DNA from 2 places in the Parafrankia sp. FMc2 genome. Region 2 is predicted to be linked to the other one. Evidence: predicted binding sites of a transcription regulator. Region 2 holds the regulator's gene; the other holds the start of a gene.
The links. The regulator LexA, encoded in region 2, represses DNA repair genes until DNA is damaged. The targets are predictions, from matches to a motif close to CGAACNNNNGTTCG.

Region 1: AB1460_RS03055 (alpha-ketoglutarate-dependent dioxygenase AlkB) is a predicted target of LexA. The motif match lies at 1,095-1,108, and genes of this name have one in related genera.

What each region holds. Positions count from the first base shown of each region.
Region 1 is NZ_JBFLUG010000004.1:110,071-119,919, forward strand. It holds gene AB1460_RS03050 (transposase domain-containing protein) at 1-41, shown strand, start outside; gene AB1460_RS03055 (alpha-ketoglutarate-dependent dioxygenase AlkB) at 398-1,081, opposite strand; gene AB1460_RS03060 (phospholipid scramblase-related protein) at 1,351-2,310, opposite strand; gene AB1460_RS03065 (TIGR03560 family F420-dependent LLM class oxidoreductase) at 2,426-3,433, shown strand; gene AB1460_RS03070 (cytochrome P450) at 3,456-4,670, opposite strand; gene AB1460_RS03075 (ABC transporter substrate-binding protein) at 5,798-7,189, shown strand; gene AB1460_RS03080 (ABC transporter permease subunit) at 7,192-9,318, shown strand; gene AB1460_RS03085 (ABC transporter ATP-binding protein) at 9,323-9,849, shown strand, end outside.
Region 2 is NZ_JBFLUG010000024.1:35,470-45,318, forward strand. It holds gene miaB (tRNA (N6-isopentenyl adenosine(37)-C2)-methylthiotransferase MiaB) at 1-58, shown strand, start outside; gene AB1460_RS11405 (hypothetical protein) at 55-951, shown strand; gene miaA (tRNA (adenosine(37)-N6)-dimethylallyltransferase MiaA) at 948-1,847, shown strand; gene AB1460_RS11415 (EAL domain-containing protein) at 1,953-2,906, shown strand; gene dapF (diaminopimelate epimerase) at 2,924-3,850, shown strand; gene hflX (GTPase HflX) at 4,024-5,526, shown strand; gene lexA (transcriptional repressor LexA) at 5,776-6,528, opposite strand; gene AB1460_RS11435 (LysM peptidoglycan-binding domain-containing protein) at 7,134-7,886, shown strand; gene nrdR (transcriptional regulator NrdR) at 8,166-8,753, shown strand; gene AB1460_RS11445 (vitamin B12-dependent ribonucleotide reductase) at 9,308-9,849, shown strand, end outside.

The DNA of each region.
Region 1 (9,849 bases), on a different contig from region 2:
GTGGAGAACCTCGCCGCGTTCGGCTTGCCCGCGGGCCGTGACGGCGAGCCGGGGGCGCTGCCGAAGGTCCGCGCGATCACCGTGTCCGAGTGCGCCTCGCACGCGCCGGTGCTGGCCGCGCTCGGCCCGGCCGGCGGCGCGAAGCCCGCCAGCGAACAGGCCCTGGCCCGCACCCCGTACCCGCGGCTGGCCGAACGAAGAACACCTCCGGCAGGACGGCTGAGCCCAGTGCCGTGTGGCCAGCAGCATCGCCGGATGTCACATCCTGGCGGGCAATCCGAAGGTCATCGGGATGGGTTCCATGGCGGCGGCTTCCCGGCCCTGGCCGCCGGCTTGGCCCCGCCGGCGAGCCACCCGCGCCATCGGTATCCGCGACGGGGCGATCCGGCCCGTCCCCTCAGAGGACGTTGTGGGGGCGGAACTGGACGCTGAGGCGGGGGCCGACCGGGCGGGCGGTCTTCGGCACCGCATGCTCCCAGGTGCGCTGGCAGCTGCCGCCCATGACGAGCAGGTCGCCGTGACCGAGTTCGTGGCGGATCGTGACCGGGTTCCCGCGTCCGCTCTCCGCGGGCCCGCCAGCGCGAGGCCGCAGGAGCAGCGCCCGGGGAGCGCCGAGGATGACGATCGCGACCATCGTGTCGTGGGTGGAGCCACGGCCGATCCGATCGCCGTGCCAGGCGACACTGTCGCGGCCGCCCCGGTACAGCGCCAGGCCGACGGTGGTGAAGGGCTCGCCCAGCTCGGCGGCGTAGTGCGCGTCGAGCGCCTGCCTGGCGGCGTCGAGCGCCGGGTCGGGCAACGGCTCGCCCCGCGCGTAGAAGGACAGCAGCCGGGGCACATCCACCGTCCGGTCGTACATCGGACGCCGTTCGGCGCGCCAGGGGACCTGCGTGCACAGTCGTTCGAACAGCGAGTCCGCCCCGGCCACCCAGCCGCGCCGCACGTCGACCCACGCGCCGCCGGCCAGTATGCGGCGGTGCAGGCCGGTGTGCAGCGGCCCGAGTTCGACGCCCGCGTACCTGCCGCCCTGCGGTTCGGCCAGCGTGTCGAGCAGCGAGGCCTGGAACGGTGCTACGCCCACCAGCCGACGATAACAAACACATGTTCGATCGGGGCCTGCATTGCCATCGGTGTCGGGCTCGGGACCTCGGGCGTGCCGACGACGACTACCACCCTCTGTTCAGGAGCCTCGGCGCTGTGTCGTACCCGCCGCGGGTGCGGCCCCATCGCACGCTGGCGACCGCTCCGGCGAACGGGACGCGTCGTTCGCCAGGTCGGTGGCCGTCAGTTCCAGGGTCATGGGAACGTCGCCGGAATGAGGAACTCCCGTCCGAGTGGTGGGCTACCGCACTATCCGAAGCCCCGGGAGTCCTGCTTCAGCGCGGTGTCGATGGTGAGTGCCGAGGCGACGACGAGGCTGAGCATGGGCTGGGGCAGTGGCCGGTGCAGCTGAACCACGTAGTTGTCCGCGGTGGTGAACAGGGTCCGGGCGAGACCTTCCCAGGTCTTGGTCACCCGGGCGATCTCGGCATCGGTGTGGTCGACGATCGAGAAGTTCCACGCCCGCCAGTTCTCGGCCTTGAGCATGCCGAGGCGGTTGCCGTCCGCTTCGATACTGAAACTGATCTTGCCGAAGACGTTCTGCTGGACGATGCGGCCGACCTCCCGACCGTCCGGCAGCGCCACGATCACCTTGGACTTGAGGAACTTCCTCGGCCTGGTCAAGAGCAGCTGCGGAACCCCGGCGGCGTCCCGCACCTCCAGCCGATGGGTGAAGAACTGGTCGAGTGACCAGAGGAACCGGGCAACCTTCTTCAGCGCGCTCTGGCCGACCTGGACGACCGAGCCGATCTGGGTGCCCTGCTGGTTGAAGACCGCGTACTCGTTCGTCAGCTCGATCAGCTTCGTCTTCTGGTTCACCACCAAAACCGGCTCGCTGAACAGCGAGCCGCCGCCCTGCACCGGCGCGTGCACGCCCGCGCGTTCCTGGACCTGGCGCTGGATCCGGTCCGGCGTGTGGCTGGTCTGGACCGGCGGGGGCTGGTAACCCTGCGGGCCGCCCCAGCCGCCCGGCGGCTGGCCGTGCTGTGGCTGGCCGTACTGCTGCGGGGTGTGCTGGCCTGACCCCTGCACGGCCGCTCCGGTCACGGCCGCCTGCTGCTGATGCGGCTGGTTCTGGTTCTGGTGCTGCGGCGGGGGCGGGGGCGGCGGGGAGCCGGGCTGTGTGTGGTCCGTCCACTGGTTGCCGTCCCACCAGCGCGAGCCGGGTGCGCCTGATGGATCGTCGTACCAGCCTGGTGGCGTTGACATAGCACCCACTTTGCCACCTGTGTCCGATGTGGAGGACATGTGCCACTGTCCCGATTCTGACCTGCTCCGGGCTGATTCCGACCCTCCTGGCGGCCCGGAAAATAGGCTCGCGACCATGACTGCTTCCGTGGGCGGATCAGCGGGGACGGGCAACCGTGGCGCGGGCGGTGTCGAGTTCGGGATCTATCTGCCGCAGGTCGCGCTGGAGTTCGAGTCCATGGTCGGCCGGGCCCTCGAATGCGAGCGCCTCGGGCTGGACTCGTTCTGGCTCTTCGATCATCTGTACCCGCCCGGCGCGCCGACGGCGCCCTCGTTCGAGGGCTGGACGCTGGCGACGGCTCTGCTCGCCCGCACGTCGCGCCTGCGGCTGGGGCATCTGGTCACCTGCAACACCTTCCGCCATCCGGCACTGCTCGCGAAGATGGCCACCACGCTGGACGTCATCTCCGGCGGGCGACTGGAGTTCGGCATCGGCAGCGGTTCCTACGAACAGGAACATCGGGAGGCCGGCCTGCCCTGGGGAAGCCCGGGGGAGCGCGCCGACCGGCTCGCGGAGGCACTCGACATCATCACGCGGATGTTCGGGCAGCCGGTGACGACCTATTCCGGCCGGTACTACGACGTCCACGACCTGCCGAACGTCCCGCAGCCGGTGCAGCGGCCGCGGCCGCCGGTGCACATCGGCGGTGCCGGGCCGAAGCGGACCCTGCCGCTGGTGGCACGTTACGCCGACGTCTGGAACGTCCCGACCTACGCCCTGGACCGCCTCGACGAGCTGAACCGGGCGATGGACGCCGAGTGCGAGCGCATCGGCCGCGATCCGGCGTCCCTGCGCCGCTCGGTGGAGGGGGTTCTCGCGATCGCCGAGGCGGGGCGGGTGGACGAGGCCGTCGCGCTGGCCCGGCGCCGCTACGGGCAGCCGGGCTTCGGGCTGGACGCGGGCGGCTTCGCCGGCACCCCGGCGCGGGTCGCCGACCGGGTCGCCGAGCTCGTGGACGCCGGCTTCACCTCGTTCGTCTTCATCACGCATGACCGGGCCAGTACCGCGACGCTGGAGCTCCTCGCCGGCGAGGTCCTCCCGTGCTTCCCCCGCCCCGCCCCGGCCGGCCGGCCGGCGACCTGACCGAGGCGGCTGCTGCCTGCCGTCAGTCGGCGGATGCGCGCACCGGGAGCTTCGCCCAGCCGCGGACGGTGGACGTCCGGGCCTGCACGGCGTTGTCGTAGTCGATCTCCCAGTGCGGCCACCGGCGCAGCACCTCGTCGAGGGCGACCCGCGCCTCCAGGCGGGCGAGGGCGGCGCCCAGGCAGAAGTGCAGGCCGCGGCCGAAGCTCAGGTGCCGGCTGAAGGACCGGTGGATGTCGAAGCTGTCGCCGTCGGGGAACTGCCGTTCGTCGCGGTTGGCGGAGCCGTTCAGCAGCACCATCACGCTGCCCTCCGGCACGGTCTGGCCGTGCACCTCGACGTCCCGGGCGACGTGGCGGGCCTGGATGGGGGAGGGGGCCTCGAAGCGGAGCACCTCCTCGATGACGTCGGGAACGAGGGAGCGGTCCTGCGCGACCTGCCGCAGCTGGTCGGGGTGCTCGGCGAGGACCTTGCCGGTCCACCCGATGAGCCGGGTGGTCGTCTCGTTGCCCGCCGCCGCCAGCATGTTGACGTAGATGAGGACCTCGCTGCGGGTCAGCCGCCGGGTGGTGCCGGTCTCATCGGTGAACTCGGCGGTGAGCAGCTCCGTCATCAGGTCGTCGGACGGGTTGCGGGCCCGCCAGTCGAGGTAGTCGGCGAACATCGCCCCGGTGCGCTCCAGCACGTCCTGGTCCAGCGGCTTCGGCGCGTCCTCCTCGAGGGTGAGGCCCGCGTCGATGATGTCGCGGATGCCCTCCTGGTCCTCCTCGGGGATGCCGAGCAGCATGCCGATCGTCCGCATCGGCATCTGGGCGCCCAGGTCGGCGATGAAGTCGAAGCCGCCGGAGCCGACGAGGGGGTCCAGGGAACGGGCGCAGAAGGCACGAACGTCCGTCTCGAGCGCCAGCATCTTCCGCGGGGTGAAGACCCGGGCCAGGATGCCGCGGTGGACGTCGTGGACGGGCGGGTCCTCGAACAGGATGTTGCCGGGCGGGAAGGTGAATCCGGAGCGGATGAGTTCCAGGACCGACCCGCGGCCGGAGCGGTAGGTGTCCCAGTCGCCGAACGCCTTCTCGACATCGTCGAAGCGGCTCACCGCGAAGAAGTCGTACCTGGCGTTGTAGTACAGCGGCGCGGTGTCCCGTAAGGCCTTCCAGACGGGGTACGGGTCGGAGTCGATCTCGAAGTCGTAGGGGTCGTAGTAGACGTCACTGCTCTCCGGCGCGGTCGCTGTCATCGGTTGTGCTGCTCCCTCGGCGTCGTGGGCCCGCGGCGGCCGGTGCCAGGCGGCCAGTGGTGCCCATCACACAGAATCTTCCTCCGCCGCATTCGTCAACGGCTGCTCACCGCCGGTGGAGAACGGCACTGCCGGTCCGGCCGGGCCGGTCGCCCCGCCGGGCCGGCTGCGAGGAGCGGATCTCCCCGCCGTGTCAGGTGTGAAATGTGGCACGTTGCGGTGGGTGGCCTCGCTGGGGCCGTGGATCGGCCTGCCCCGGCCGGTCTCAGCGGCAGGCACGTGGGGTGGATCACCTCGGCGCGCGCGGAGCGGCCGGAGCGGCCACCCTCCGTGAGGGCCGCGGCGACCAGGGCCGGACGTGGCCGCCGGCCAGCGTCGGCGCTCGGCCAGCCTCCTACCTGGGCGGATGGACGGATCTGCCGGGTGCTGAGCCAAGATCTCACGATCTTGGACGACGGGTGCACCGTCGGTCCCGGCCCCGCGCGGCGGCGCCGCGGATGCGTCCGGTAGCTTGCCGATCGGCTTGGGTGGCGGCCCGGTTGTGCGGCGTTCTCCGGCGGCTGTCCGAGCAGAACTGACCGGCCGGCCGGCTTGTCACGCTGCGTTGTCTGTTCCTTGTGCGTGGTAGCGGCTGGAGTGTGTCGACTCGCGTTCCGGCGATCTGAACGACGTTTGATTCTCGCTGGCAGAGTCGATAGTTTCCTCACGCCGAGAAGATCCCTTCCGGAAACTGCAAGTGGCACTTACGAAATGATCGAGCCGAGGTTGGTGCTGATGGCACGGCTGACGTCTCGGGCAAGGGCGCCTGAAACGCCGGCACAGCCGGCTGATCGCCGTGCCCTGCCGGCACTGACCTCCCCGGCCGGGCGCCACAACCTGTCTGTCTCCGGGCCGAGCTGTGCCGTCGGCCACCGGGGCGCGGCGCGTTGTGGCCCGTGGTGCCCGCTTGTCCGTCGCCGGCAGCTGCTCGGTTGCTCCAGCACGCCCAGCCCGACCTGACCTTCGTCCAGGCGCACGGTGCGGCCCCGGTGGGGCCGTGCCCGACAGCCCGGACCGCGTCCCCCGCGTCCCCCGCGGCCCCTGCGTCCGGCGGAGGCGGGGTCGGGACAGCAACAAGGAGGAAATGCGTGAGACCGCGTAGAACTGTCGCGGCCGTCGCTGCTGTCGCAGCGGTGACCGTGTTCGCTGCTGGGTGCGGCAGGAGTGGCGGCGGCGAATTAGGAGCTGAGGACACCCCGGCGACAGCGGCGGCGGAAGCGGCGGCCGGCGACTTCGGGACCCTGCGGGACGTCTGTGGTCCCGGCGACCCGAAGGGCGTGCCCGCCCAGGGCGTGACCGCGAGCGAGATCAGTGTCGGAACCTTCAGCGACGTCGGCTTCACCAAGAACTCGGAGTTCGACGACGCGGCCAAGGTCTTCACCGAGTGGTGCAACGCCGCGGGCGGCATCAACGGCCGCGAGATCAAGTACAACCTGCGGGACTCGAAGATCTTCGAGACCAGGCAGCGGATGATCGAGTCGTGCCGTGAGGACTTCGCCATCGTCGGCGGCGGCTCCGCTCTCGACGCCGGTGGCGTCGAGGAGCGGCTCAAGTGCCTGCTCCCCGACATTCCCGCGCAGACCAGCCAGGTCGAGAACCTCGGTTCGGACCTGCAGATCGACGCGATCGGCGCCGGGCACTCCTTCGCCCGCTACGCCGGTTACTACACCTGGCTGCTCAAGGAGGCCCACCCGGCCTCGGCGAGCGCGGTCGGCGTCATCGCCGGTGACTCGCCCGTGACCAAGGTCATCGGCGACCAGACCGTCGAGGCGCTGCAGAAGACCGGCGGCACGGTCGTCTACCAGGACCTCTACCCGGCCGCGGGGGTGTCCGACTGGACCCCCTACGCCCAGGCTCTCAAGAGCAAGGGTGTGAAGGGCCTGGTCTTCCAGGGCGACTTCCGCAGCCTGGCGAGCCTGGAGCAGGTGCTGAAGGCGATCGACTACAAGCTCGACTGGATCGACGCGAACAGCAACGCCTACGGCACGAACTTCGCCGAGCTGGCCGGCGACGCCATCGACTTCCAGCCCAACTACGCCGACCTCAGTGGCGTGGCTCCGCTCGAGGCCGCTGACGACATCCCCGCGCTGGAGCAGGTCGAGGAGCTGTACGAGGAGTACGCGCCGGACGCCGAGATCACCTTCCCGGCGCTGCGCGCCTTCTCCGCCTGGCTGCTGTTCGCCACCTCGGCCTCCGAGTGCGGCGACGACCTCACCCGCACGTGCCTGTACGAGACCGCCCGGGAGCAGAACGACTGGACGGCCGGCGGGCTTCAGGCGGAGGTCGACATCACCGAGGCCGACGCGCCGCTGAAGTGCTTCAACGTGGTGCAGGCGACGCCGGACGGCTGGGAGATCGCTGACTTCGAGCCCGACGAGGGCGCGTTCCGCTGCGACGCGCCCGAGGTCCGGTACACGGGTGACTACGGTTCTCCGCTCACCCTGGCCAGTGTCGGCAAAAGCCTGAGCGATCTCCAGTAGCCATGGAGCAGCTGTTCACCTTCGGGATCGTGGGTCTGAGCACCGCGGCCATCTACGCCATCATCGGCAGTGGCCTGGTGCTCACCTACACCACCACCGGCGTGTTCAACTTCGCGCACGGTGCGGCCGGCATGATGGCGGCGTTCGCGTACTGGCAGCTCACCGAGGGCTGGGGGCTGCCGGTACCGCTCGCGCTGGTCCTTGTTCTGGTGGTTCTCGCACCCGCGTTCGGCCTGCTGGTCGAACGCGTGGTGCTCCGGCCGATCCAGGGCCTGGGTGACGCCGAGCGCCTGGTGATGACGGTGGCGATGCTGAGCGGTCTCATCGCGGCCGCCCGGTGGATCTGGGACCCGAACGAGGCCCGGTCGCTGCCGAGGTTCTTCGAGAACACCGACGCGATCGACATCGGGCCCGCCACGATCACCTGGCACCAGGCCCTGACCATGATCGTGGCGGTGGCCGTGGCGATCGGCCTGCGGATCCTGCTGTACGGGACCCGCATCGGCGCCGAGATGCGGGCCAGTGTCGACGACCGGGCCCTGGTGGGCCTCACCGGAGCCAACCCGGTGCGGTCCAACCAGGTCGCCTGGATCCTCGGCACGCAGCTGGCGGCGGTCGGCGGCATCCTCATCGCGCCGGCCGTCTCCCTGGACGCCTCCCAGCTGTCGCTGCTGATCGTGAGTGCCTACACGGCGGCGATCTTCGGGCGGCTGCGCAGCCTGCCGCTGACCTTCCTCGGCGCGGTGGTCGTCGGGTGCCTGGAGAGCTACCTGACCGGGTACCTGCCGCAGAACGACTACCTGCCCGGCCTGCGGCTCGCCGCACCGGCGCTGCTGCTGTTCCTGTCGCTGCTGGTGTTCCCGCACCGGCGGCTGCGCGGGCGGGACACGAAGGCACGCCCCGTGCCGACCCCGTCGCTGCAGGGCGCACTGCTGTTCGCCGGCGGCGTGGTGGTCTTCGGGCTGGTACTCGCCTCGCTGCTCGGCGAGGGAGATCTGATCACCTACGGGCAGATCTTCTCGTTCGGTGTGATCGCGCTGTCCTACGTCCCGCTCGCGGGCTACGCGGGGCAGATCTCCCTGTGCCAGCTGAGCATGGCCGGCATCGGTGCGGCCGTGTGGGCGCACGCGGGTGCCGACGGCCAGCTGTGGGCGCTTCCGCTCGCGGTCGCGATCGCCGGCGCGGCGGGGGCGCTGATCGCGCTGCCCGCGCTGCGGCTGTCCGGTGTGTACCTCGCGCTGGGCACCACCGCCTTCGCCGTCATCCTCGACCGGTGGATCTTCACCCTGCCCTCCTTCGAGGTGCTGGGCCTGAACATCGCGCTGTTCGACGGCGGCACCGTCGACGTCGCCGGACCGTCACTGTTCGGCTGGCGCCTCGACGACGGCTCCGAGCTGATGGTGTTCGCCGCCATCTGGCTGGCTCTCGGCTCGCTGGCGATCGCGATGCTGCGGCGCGGCCGGTTCGGTCGTCAGCTCATCGCGCTGCGCGACAGCGAGGCGGCCTACGCGACGCTCGGCGGCAACCTGCTGCTGTCGAAGGTCGCGGTCTTCGCGCTGTCCGCGGGCATCGCGGGCCTGGGCGGGGCGCTGTACGGCATGCAGCAGCGCTCGGTCACCGCCGAGCAGTTCGGCCTCGTCGCCGGGCTGCCGCTGTTCCTGGTGGCCGTCGTCGGCGGGCTCACCGCCGTCGGCAACGGCCTGTTCACCGGTGTGGCCGTCGGCGGCTCCTTCCCGGTGATCTCCGCCGCGGGCGCGTTCGCGCAGAACATCACCTCGGTGCTGCCGGCTCTCGCCGGGCTGGGGCTGGCCAGGAACCCGGACGGCGCCGTCCCCGAGATCCGTTCCGGGTACGAGCCGCTGGGCCGGAACAAGCCCGTGCTGGGTGGCCTCATCGTCGCTCTCGCGGCGCTGTGGGTCGCGCAGCTGCAGGACGTCCTGGACGGCTGGCTGACATTCGGTCTGGCCCTCCTCCTGATCGTCGCCGCGCAGGTCGCGGCGTCCGCGCTGGAGCAGGCCCGGACGGCCCGCTCCACCGAGACGGACGTCCCCGTCGAATGGTGGGGCGTGCGGCGGGAGTGGCGCCGGGAGGACGAGGAGGTGCTGGCCCGTGGCATTGCTGGAGGTTAGGGAGGTGACCGTCGCCTTCGGCGGGGTGCGCGCGCTCAGCGACGTCGCCATCTCCGCCGAGCAGGGAAGGATCACCGGCCTCATCGGACCCAACGGGGCGGGCAAGAGCACCCTGTTCGACGTCATCACGGGCCTGCGCCGGCCGTCGTCCGGGCAGGTGTTCATCGAGGGCCGGGAGGTCACCCGCCTCGGCCCGACGCGGCGAAGCCGGCACGGGCTGGCCCGGACGTTCCAGCGGCTCGAGCTGTTCGGCCGGCTGACCGTCCGGGACAACCTGCTGGTCGCCGCCGAACTCGGCGCGAACCGCCGGCACGCGGCCGAGCTGGTCGACCAGATCCTCGACCGGCTCGGCCTGACCCGGCTCGCGGACACCTCGGCCGACACCCTGTCGACCGGCGCGGCCCGGCTCGTCGAGGTGGCGCGGGCACTGGCGGCGCAGCCCAGACTGCTGCTGCTGGACGAGCCGGCCGCCGGCCAGGACCCCGAGGAGACCGAGCGGTTCGCGGACCTGCTCCGCTCGCTCGCCGCCGA
Region 2 (9,849 bases):
CCCGGCGGTGGCCCTCGGCATGCCGACGATGCGGCCGAGCAGCCCAGCCTCCCGGTGACCCTGATCGCGGCGGCTGTCTGCCCGCATCCACCACTGCTGGTGCCTGAGGTCGCCGGCGTCGACCCGATCGAAGCCCGCGATCACGCCGTGTCGGCGGTGAGCCGGCTGTGTGCGCTCGGCCCGGACCGGATCGTGCTCGTCGGTGACGACGTCCGCGATGCCGTCTACGACGAGACCTCGACCGGATCACTCGCCGGCTTCGGTGTCGATCTCACCATCCCGCTCGGCGAGCCCGCGCCGCCGATCCCGGGGGCCGCGACAGGCGGGGCGGGCGGCGGGTGCCGGATGCTGCCGCTCTCACTGACCGTCGGGGCCTGGCTGCTGCATGAGGTGGGATGGGCCGGCGCCCGGGCGGCCCGCGGTGTGCCCGCGACGACCACTCCGCAGGCCGCTGCCGCGCTCGGCGCCCACCTCGTCGCGGCCGCGGAGGCGGACGGGTCCCGGCTGGCGCTCCTGGTCATGGGCGATGCCAGCGCCCGGCGGACGGTCCGGGCACCGGGGAGCCTCGACCCACGGGCCGCGGCCCACGACGCGGCCGTCGCCGCCGCGCTCGCCGGGGTGGACACCGACGCGCTGCTGGCGCTCGATCCGGAGCTGGCACGGGACCTGCTCGCGCCTGGGCGGGCGTCCTGGCAGGTCCTGGCCGGTGCGGTCCGCCGCGCGACCGCCGCCGCTCCGGCCGGCGAGGAGGCCCGCCCCGTGGACGCGGCTCTGGTAGACGCGGTTCCGGTAGACGCGGCTCCGGCGGGCCCAGCCGCCGGGTGGGTGAGCCGGGTCCACTACGACGATGCTCCGTTCGGCGTCGGCTACCTGGTGGTCGGCTGGGAACGTGCGGGCGGTGCGGGCTCGGCCGAGCAGGGAGGACGACCTCCCGCGGGGAGTGGGCGGTGACCGCGCGCCGCGGGCCGGTCGTCGCCGTCGTGGGGCCGACGGGGGCCGGCAAGAGCGACTGGGCGGTCGAGATCGCACTGGACCTCGGCGGCGAGATCGTCAACGCCGACTCGATGCAGCTCTACCGGGGGATGGACATCGGAACGGCCAAGATCCCCGAGGGGGAGCGTCGCGGCGTCCCGCACCATCTTCTCGACATCTGGGACGTGACCCACCCGGCCGACGTCGCCAGCTACCAGGCTGACGCGCGCGCCACCGTTGACCGCCTGCTTGCGGCGGGCCGGGTCCCGGTCATCGTCGGGGGCTCCGGTCTGTACGTGCGGGCCGTCCTGGACGATCTCTCGTTCCCCGGCACGGACCCGGTGGTGCGGGCGCGGCTGGAGCAGGAGCTGGCCGAGGTGGGGCCGGGCCCGCTGCACGACCGGCTGGCCGCGCTGGTGCCGGCCGCGGCGGCGGCGATCCTGCCGAGCAACGGGCGGCGCGTCGTGCGTGCCCTGGAAGTGGTGGAGCTGACCGGCACCTTCGTGGCGACCCTGCCGGAGCACCGGTCGGTGTACGACGTCGTCCAGGTCGCCCTGGACCGCCCGGATCTCGACGAGCGGATCGCCCACCGGGTCGAGGTCATGTGGCAGGCGGGGCTTGTGGAGGAGGTCGAGGGGCTGGTCTCGCGCGGTCTGCGGGACGGTCGGACGGCATCGCGGGCCCTCGGGTACGCGCAGGTCCTGGCCGTGCTGGACGGCGCAATGGATTCCATGGCCGAGGCCAAACAGGCCACAACAAGCGCTACCAGGCGTTTCGCCCGTCGGCAAAGGTCCTGGTTCCGGCGTGATCCGCGGATATCCTGGTTCGCGTCTCCGGACCTCGCCGCTGTGCGACGTCTGGTGAGTTCACTCTGACGTGTGGCCGGCCTCGTGCCGCGGGAGCTTGGCTGATCGGTCCCCGGGTCCCCCCGGGTCTCCTGGCTCGGCGCCCGGCCCGTCCCGGCGTCTGGGGAGTCCGCTGTGACCGCGCTCGACCTTGCGATGGTTCCCGCGCTGTACGCCTCGTTCGACGACGGCACGCTGCGGCTGCACTACCAGCCCGACGTGGACCTGCGTAACGGCTCGGTGCCCGGTATGCGGGCGCATCCCCGCTGGGCGCATCCTGATCTCGGCCTGCTCGGCCCCGCGGACTTCATGTCCGTCGCCAGTGCCGCGGGGCTCGTCGGCCAGGTGCACCAGTGGGTGCTGCGGATGGCGGTGATCGAGGCACGTACCTGGCACCGGATGGCCGCAGGCACCGCGGTGCGCCCGCCGAGGCTGTGGGTGCGGGTGGAGAGCGGCCAGCTGGACCGGCCCGACTTCGTCAGCGAGATCGAGCGGCTGGTGATCGGGCGTTCGCTTCCGCCCGGCGCGGTCGGCCTGCAGTTCACCGAGGACACCCTGGCCTTCGCTCCACCCGGTCTGCCTCGGCTGCTCGGCCAGCTGCGGGCGATGGGGGTCGCGGTGGGCGTCGACTCCTTCGGCACCTGGTACGGGTCGCTGTCGACCCTCGACCAGCTCCCGCTGGACCTGGTCCGGATCGACGGGCGGTTCCTGCGCGCGACGATCCGCGACCTGGAGGGCCAGTCCGCCTTCGCGGCCATGGTGGGGATCGCGCACCGGCGGCGCATGGTCGTGGTCGCCGAGGGCGTGGACACGGCGGGGCTGGCGGCCGCCGTCGACCGGATGGACTGCGACCGGGTCTCCGGGCCGCTGTTCTGCCCGCCGGTACCGGTGGAGGAAGCTCGGCTGATCGCGCTCGGCCGGGGGCGGCCGGACCGCTGGTACAAGCCGTCCGCCGAGTCCTGGGGGCACGGCGGCCCGCGCTCGGCCGACGGTCCCGGCGGATCGCCGCACGACCCGCTGAACGGACGTCCGGCCGGTTACGGACAGGGCGCCCGCCCGCGGGCAGCGGCTGCAGGTGCGGGCGTCTGACGCCGTACGATCGCGGCGTGCGGTACGTCAAGGGACACGGAACGGGCAACGACTTCGTCATCCTGCCGGACGCCGACGGTGATCTCGAGCTACCCGCCGCGTTGGTGCGGGCACTGTGTCACCGGGGCACCGGAATCGGCGCGGACGGTGTGCTGCGGGTGGTCCTCTCGGCGGCCGAGCCCGCAGCGGAGCAGTTCCGGGGCGAGGCCCGCTGGTTCATGGACTACCGCAACGCCGACGGCTCCGTCGCCGAGATGTGCGGCAACGGGATCCGGGTCTTCGCCCGCTATCTCGTGGATGCCGGCTACGAGGCCGCCGGCACCCTGCTCATCGCCACCCGGGCGGGTCTGCGCACCGTGGAGGTGCCACCGGCCGGGGATGTCAGCGTCGACATGGGGCCGCCCGAGTTCGCCCCCGGTCCGGTGCCGGTCACCGTCGTGGGCCGGGAGTTCGCCGCTGTGCCGGTTTCGATGGGCAACCCGCACGCGGTCTGCTTCGCCGACGACCTCGGGCCCGCCCAGTTGGCCGGCTTGGACCTGCGGGCGCCCGTCTACCCCGCCGAGATCTTCGCCGACGGTGTGAACGTCGAGGTCGTCGTGCCGACGCCGGGCGGGGTCGCGATGCGGGTGTTCGAGCGGGGCGTCGGCGAGACGGCCTCCTGCGGCACCGGCGCGTGCGCGGTCGCGGTCGCCTGGGCCGCCCGTCAGGGTGGCGGGCCGCCCGCCGAGGTCCAGGTCGACCTGCCCGGCGGGCGGCTGACCGTCGGCTGGGACGAACGGACGGTGGTCCTGCGCGGCCCGGCCGTGCTGGTGTCCGATGGTGTCCTGCGCCCCGAGTGGCTGCGGCTGGTGGCCGGGTCGCTGGGTGCCGATGCCGCCACCGCTGATCCCGCCGGCGCGGAGGCGGCCCCGTCGGCCGCCGGGCGGGCGGCGGCGGGGGTGTAGTCCGTCCCGGGACCCGTCCGACAAAGGGTTCGCGGTCACGGGCGCCTCGTGTCACTCTGGGGTTGTGGATGTTCCGCTGGCGGTCCGACGGGCCGCGGCGGAACCGGCTGCTCCGTCCCGTCCGGGACGGGCTGGAATGACACGGTCACCGGACCGCGTTGAGAACGGATGGTATGAGTCTTCCCGCTGACGCCGTGAGGGCGTCCACCCGGTACCTGCACCAGAGTTCCGACCGCGACGGCGACGGTGTGGTCGTTCTCGACGACACCCCCGACGGCTTCTCCTTCTTCGACGAGCAGGGCGACGGCTTCGACCTGGAGGAGCGCGGCGCGCTGCGCCGCGTCCCGGGCCTCACCACCGAGCTCGAGGACGTCTCCGAGGTCGAGTACCGCCAGCTCCGCCTGGAGCAGGTCGTGCTGATCGGCGTGTGGACGTCCGGTTCGCTGACCGAGGCCGAGGCGTCGATGACCGAGCTGGCCGCGTTGGCAACCACCGCGGGGTCGGAGGTTCTCGACGCGCTGGTCCAGCGCCGCGACCGGCCCGACGCGGCGACGTTCGTCGGCTCCGGCAAGGCCCGGGAGCTGGCGGAGATCGTCCAGGCGACCGGCGCGGACACGGTGATCTGCGACGGTGAGCTGACCCCGGGTCAGCTACGCCAGCTCGAAGAGGTCGTCAAGGTCAAGGTGATCGACCGGACGGCGCTCATTCTGGACATCTTCGCCCAGCACGCGACCTCCCGCGAGGGCAAGGCCCAGGTCGAGCTCGCGCAGCTCCAATACATGCTTCCGCGGCTGCGTGGCTGGGGTGAGTCGATGTCCCGGGCCGCCGCCAGCAGCGGTGGCCGCGCACCGATCGGAACCCGCGGGCCCGGCGAGACGAAGATCGAGACCGACCGTCGGCGGCTGCGCGCGCGCATCGCGAAACTGCGCCGCGAGCTGACCGGCATGGCCACCGTGCGGGCGACGAAGCGGTCGGCCCGTCGGCGCGGCGCGATCCCGTCGGTCGCGATCGCCGGCTACACCAACGCCGGGAAGTCCTCGCTGCTCAACCGGCTGACCGGAGCCGGCGTGCTGGTCGAGGACGCCCTGTTCGCCACCCTTGATCCGACCGTGCGACGGGCGACCCTGCCTGACGGGCGGGTGTTCACCCTGGCCGACACGGTCGGCTTCGTCCGGCACCTGCCGCACCAGATCGTCGAGGCCTTCCGCTCGACACTGGAGGAGGTCGTGGACGCCGAGCTCGTCCTGCACGTGGTGGACGGTGCGGCACCGGACCCGATGGGTCAGATCAACGCGGTCCGCGAAGTCCTCGCCGAGATCGATGCGGCCGGGGTGCCGGAGCTCATCGTGGTCAACAAGGTCGACGCGGTCGATCCGACCACGCTCGCGGTGCTGCGCCAGGCGGTGCCGGACGCCGTCTTCGTGTCGGCGCGCTCCGGGGCGGGCCTGGCGGACCTGGTCGAGGCGCTCTCGGCGCGGATCCCGCACCCGGAGGTCGAGATGTCGTTGCTGGTGCCCTACACCCGCGGCGACCTCGTCTCCCGCATCCACCGGGACGGCGAGGTGCTGAGTATCGAGCACACCGGCACGGGCACGGAGGTGGCCGCGCGAGTGCCGGTGGACCTGGCTGCCGAACTGGAGCCTTTCCGCGCCGAGGTACATGCCGTGGCCGGCTGACCGACCCCGGTAGCCCGGTGGCCGAGTGGCCTCGGCTGGCGGACTGCCCTTGGCTGGTGGAGTGCCCCTGGCTGGCGGAGTGCCCTCAGTCGCGGAGCCTGCGCCGCCCCGGGCATCCTCGCTCTCGCGAAGGTGCCCGGGCTGCGGCCCGGGGAGCCGTGCCGAACCGGGCGTAGCGGGCCCGGGAGGCCACTCAGGGGCACGGCCGGGGGTCCCGGCTCTCCGGGGGCCGCCCCCGCCCCGGGTGACTCAGACCCGGCGCATCACGGCGACGATCCGGCCCAGAATCGTCGCGTCCTCGGCCGGGATGTCAGAGAAGGCCGGGTTCTCCGGCGCCAGCCACACGCGGCCGTCGCGCTGCCGGAAGCGCTTGACGGTCGCCTCGCCGTCGATCATCGCGGCGACGATCTCGCCGTTGTCCGCCACCGGCTGCTGCCGCACGACGACGTAGTCGCCGTCGCAGATCGCGGCGTTGATCATCGACTGGCCCACCACCCTGAGCAGGAACAGCGTGCCCTCCCCGACGATCTCCTTCGGGAGCGGGAAGACGTCCTCGATGGCCTGCTCGGCAAGGATGGGCCCGCCGGCGGCGATTCGCCCCACCAGGGGGACGTAGGTCGGCGTGCCCCCCTCCACCGCCACGGCCCCGGTCTCCCCGCCGGGCCGGCCGGCGATGGCTGCGCGGGCTCGGGCGCCTGTCTTCTGCCCGCCGATCGGCAGCACCTCCATGGCCCGCGGGCGGTTCGGGTCGCGCCGCAGATAGCCCTTCTCCTGGAGCACCTTGAGCTGGTGCGCGACGCTGCTGGTGCTGGTCAGACCAACAGCCTCGCCGATCTCCCGGACGCTCGGGGGGTATCCGCGCCGCTCCACCGCGGTCCGGATAACCTCGAGAACCTTCTTCTGTCGCTGTGTGAGGCCCGAGGCGTCCGCGGGGCCGTCGGGAAGATCCCGGACGTTGCCGCGGGCTTCGCCTCGGCGGGTACCCCGTCCCTGGCTGGTCATCGCCTACCGCTCTCCCTGTCGATGCTTCCCCGCCGCGGGCCACCCCGACGGCGGTTTCTCCCTGGCCGGGTGGTCGGTGCCCCCGGCTCGTTGCGAGCCACCCGGTCGATCTCTCGTTTTGTCCTATTAGTAACTTCTGACCGGTTCGGCGTGGTTCTTTCGTGCCCGGTTCATCTCGCACGATCGTCCACAACTGATCGTCCTTGACGGTAGTCGGACGGTCGCCGAATCTCAAACGTCTGTTCGAGCGTGTCGGGGGAAGTGTGCGTGGCGGCCGTGTAAGAATCGCTCAGGCGTTCGATCGAACGTATGTTCGAGCCTGGGAGGTTGGCGTGGCCGACGGCAAGCGTGTGACCAGTGGCAGGGTGCCGGTCGGGTCGGGGTTTCGGAGATCCCGCGATCGCATGGCACGTCAGACCGCAGGTACGGGCGGCGCCGTCGCGACGGGGCGGGGAGTGCGCGGGTGCCGGGGCGCCGCGGTCGGCGGTGTCGCCGTCCGGGGCCGTGCGGTGCGGGGGATGGCGGCGCGTGGTGCCGACCGACGGCGCGCCAGCGGTGCGCGTCGCCAGCAGTGTCCCGGCCGTGGTCCTTCCGATGTGGCGGCAGTGACCGGCGGCGGCTCGGTGGGCGGCGCTGTCGACGCGGCCCGGAAGCCGCCGGCGTTGCCCGGGCAGCGGGAGGCCGCGGGGGCGCGGGTCATCGAGATGCCCGGGCTGGCCTGGCGGGCACTGGCCGTCGGGCATCCGGTGCGGGGGGCTGATCGGCGTCCTGTGCCGGGCGCGCCGGAGCGCCTCCCGGAGCTCTCGGAACAGTCCGGCCCACTGGCGGGCTGGGAGTACGCGAGCGGCCAGGAGGCCGACGAGGGCTACGGCGAACACCTCGGCAGATCTGCCCGGTGGCAGCACGAGGAGTGGTCGGGCTGGGAGGCGGCGGCCGACGAGGCGGGGCCGCTCGTTCCCCCGTGCCCGGCACGGCGCGGCGGGCAGCGATCCGCATCTGGACCGGGCGGGCGACTGCGGGGTCACGCCGGCCCGCGTGCACGGCCCCGACCGCGGCCGAGGCGCCGGTCGCAGCCACCACTGCGGCTGACCAGGCGGGGGCGGGTTGTCCTCGGGCTCCTGGCGAGCATGGTCCTCGGCGTGGCCTTCTCCGCGGTGCTGGTCACCTCGTCGCAGGCCTTCACCGGCACGCCGGTGGCCTACGAGACCCACCGGGTCCTGCCCGGGGAGACGCTCTGGGAGATCGCGCGCGGGATCGACCCCGATGCCGACACCCGCGAGGTCGTGGGTCAGCTCATGGCGCTGAACGGCCTTCCGACCGCGGCGCTCCTGCCGGGCCAGCGGCTTCGGCTGCCCTGAGCGCGCGCCTCGCCGCTGGCTGTGCCCGCCTGGGTCCTGGCTCGTGGATTCTGGACACGCCGATGGGGGCGGTGTCGGAACTGTCTGGGGTGTGCGCTACGGTTGACCACAACATCTTGTAGTTACAAAGCGGTAAGTCATCCACAGGTTGTGCACCGGTATCCACAGGTCCCTGAGCGGGCCCCCGTTGTCGGGCGGCTCGTCGAGGGCGGCGGCGACCAGCCGGAGGTGCTCCGCGCGCGGCCGTGCAGGTCCGCCGGAGTAGGAGAGGAACGAGCTGTGCGGTGTCCCTTCTGCAGGCATTCCGACAGCCGCGTCGTGGACAGCAGGGAGGCCGAGGAGGGCGCCGCCATCCGGCGGCGGAGATCGTGCTCGGCGTGTGGCCGCCGGTTCACCACGATGGAGGAGGCCTCATTGCGGGTGCGCAAGCGTAGCGGTGCCACCGAGCCGTTCAGTCGGGCGAAGGTGATCGTCGGCGTGCGTAAGGCCTGCCAGGGGCGGCCCGTCCGGTCGGACGACCTCGCTCTGCTCGCCGAACGGGTCGAGGAGACAGTGCGTGCCTCCGGCTCCGCCGAGGTGGCCGCGGAGGATGTCGGTCGGGCGATCCTGGGCCCGCTCCGGGAGCTCGACGAGGTCGCCTACCTGCGGTTCGCCTCCGTCTACCTGGCCTTCGAGTCGCTTGGCGACTTCGAGGATGCGATCGCGGCGCTGCGTGCTGACGCGAGCCAGGCGCCAGGCCCCCGCGGAGAGCGCCCCGCGGCGGCTGCCCTGAGCACCGCCGCGGCGGCCGACCAGAACACCGCGGTGCCCGCCGGCCGGCCGCGCCTGCCGACGGCGTCCGCCCTCCAGGCGGCCTCCGGCCCCTGAACCGTCACCGCCAGCCGTCGCTGGCACCGACCCGGCGTCGGTGCCAGCGACGGCTGGCGGTGAGAACCCGGCTGCCGGGGCCAGACCTGGGCCTGGGCCCGGCAGCGGCGCGTGGTGACTCGCAGATGAGGGCGGCCCGCCGCGCGCATCGGTTCCGCGAACCCGAGCCGATGACTGACCGAGGCTCGCGCGGGCTGGCTTTCCATGGCCAGCGCGTAGCAGCCCGTGGGCCCGCTCCCGCCAGGTGGTCGGGGTCCCTGTGCCTCTCCGGCGGCGAGGTGGATCCGTGACGCTCCACCGGCCAGGGAGCAACCCACGGCGGGCGTATCACTGACGTCATACCCGCCCCGCCGTGTCCCCGCGTCACCACGACCACGTCCGCCAGTTACTGCCACAGATCCCACGAGTGCATCCAGCCGATCGGCGACCAGGCTGATCCGGCTGTTCCGCTGTGCCTTCCTGCCCGTTCGGAGCGGATCCGACCGCGCCCGGACGGGGCAGGTAGGCACCGCGGCCACTGTTGAACCTGTTCGAGAGCGAAGACGAGGAGTGCCATGACCGAGACCCGCGGCAAGGGGAGCAGGTCGGCTGCGAAGGTGGCCGGGCTGAAGATCCGGCGGGTTCGCACCACGCCGGGCGTCCACCCCTACGACGAGGTCGAGTGGGAGTCCCGGGACGTCGTCATGACGAACTGGCGGGACGGTTCGGTCAACTTCGAGCAGCGCGGGGTCGAGTTCCCGGTCGCCTGGTCGGTCAACGCGTCCAACATCGTGGCCAGCAAGTACTTCCGCGGCGCGGTCGGCACGCCCGAGCGGGAGTCGTCGCTGCGCCAGCTCATCGACCGGGTCGTGCACCGCTACGGCATGGCTGGCCGCGAGCACGGGTACTTCGTGTCGGAGAACGACGCGGAGATCTTCGAGCACGAGCTGACCTGGATGCTGCTGCACCAGGTCTTCAGCTTCAACTCCCCGGTCTGGTTCAACGTGGGGACCCCGGCGCCGCAGCAGGTCTCGGCCTGTTTCATCCTTGCGGTCGACGACACGATGGAGTCGATTCTCAACTGGTACCGCGAAGAGGGGCTGATCTTCAAGGGTGG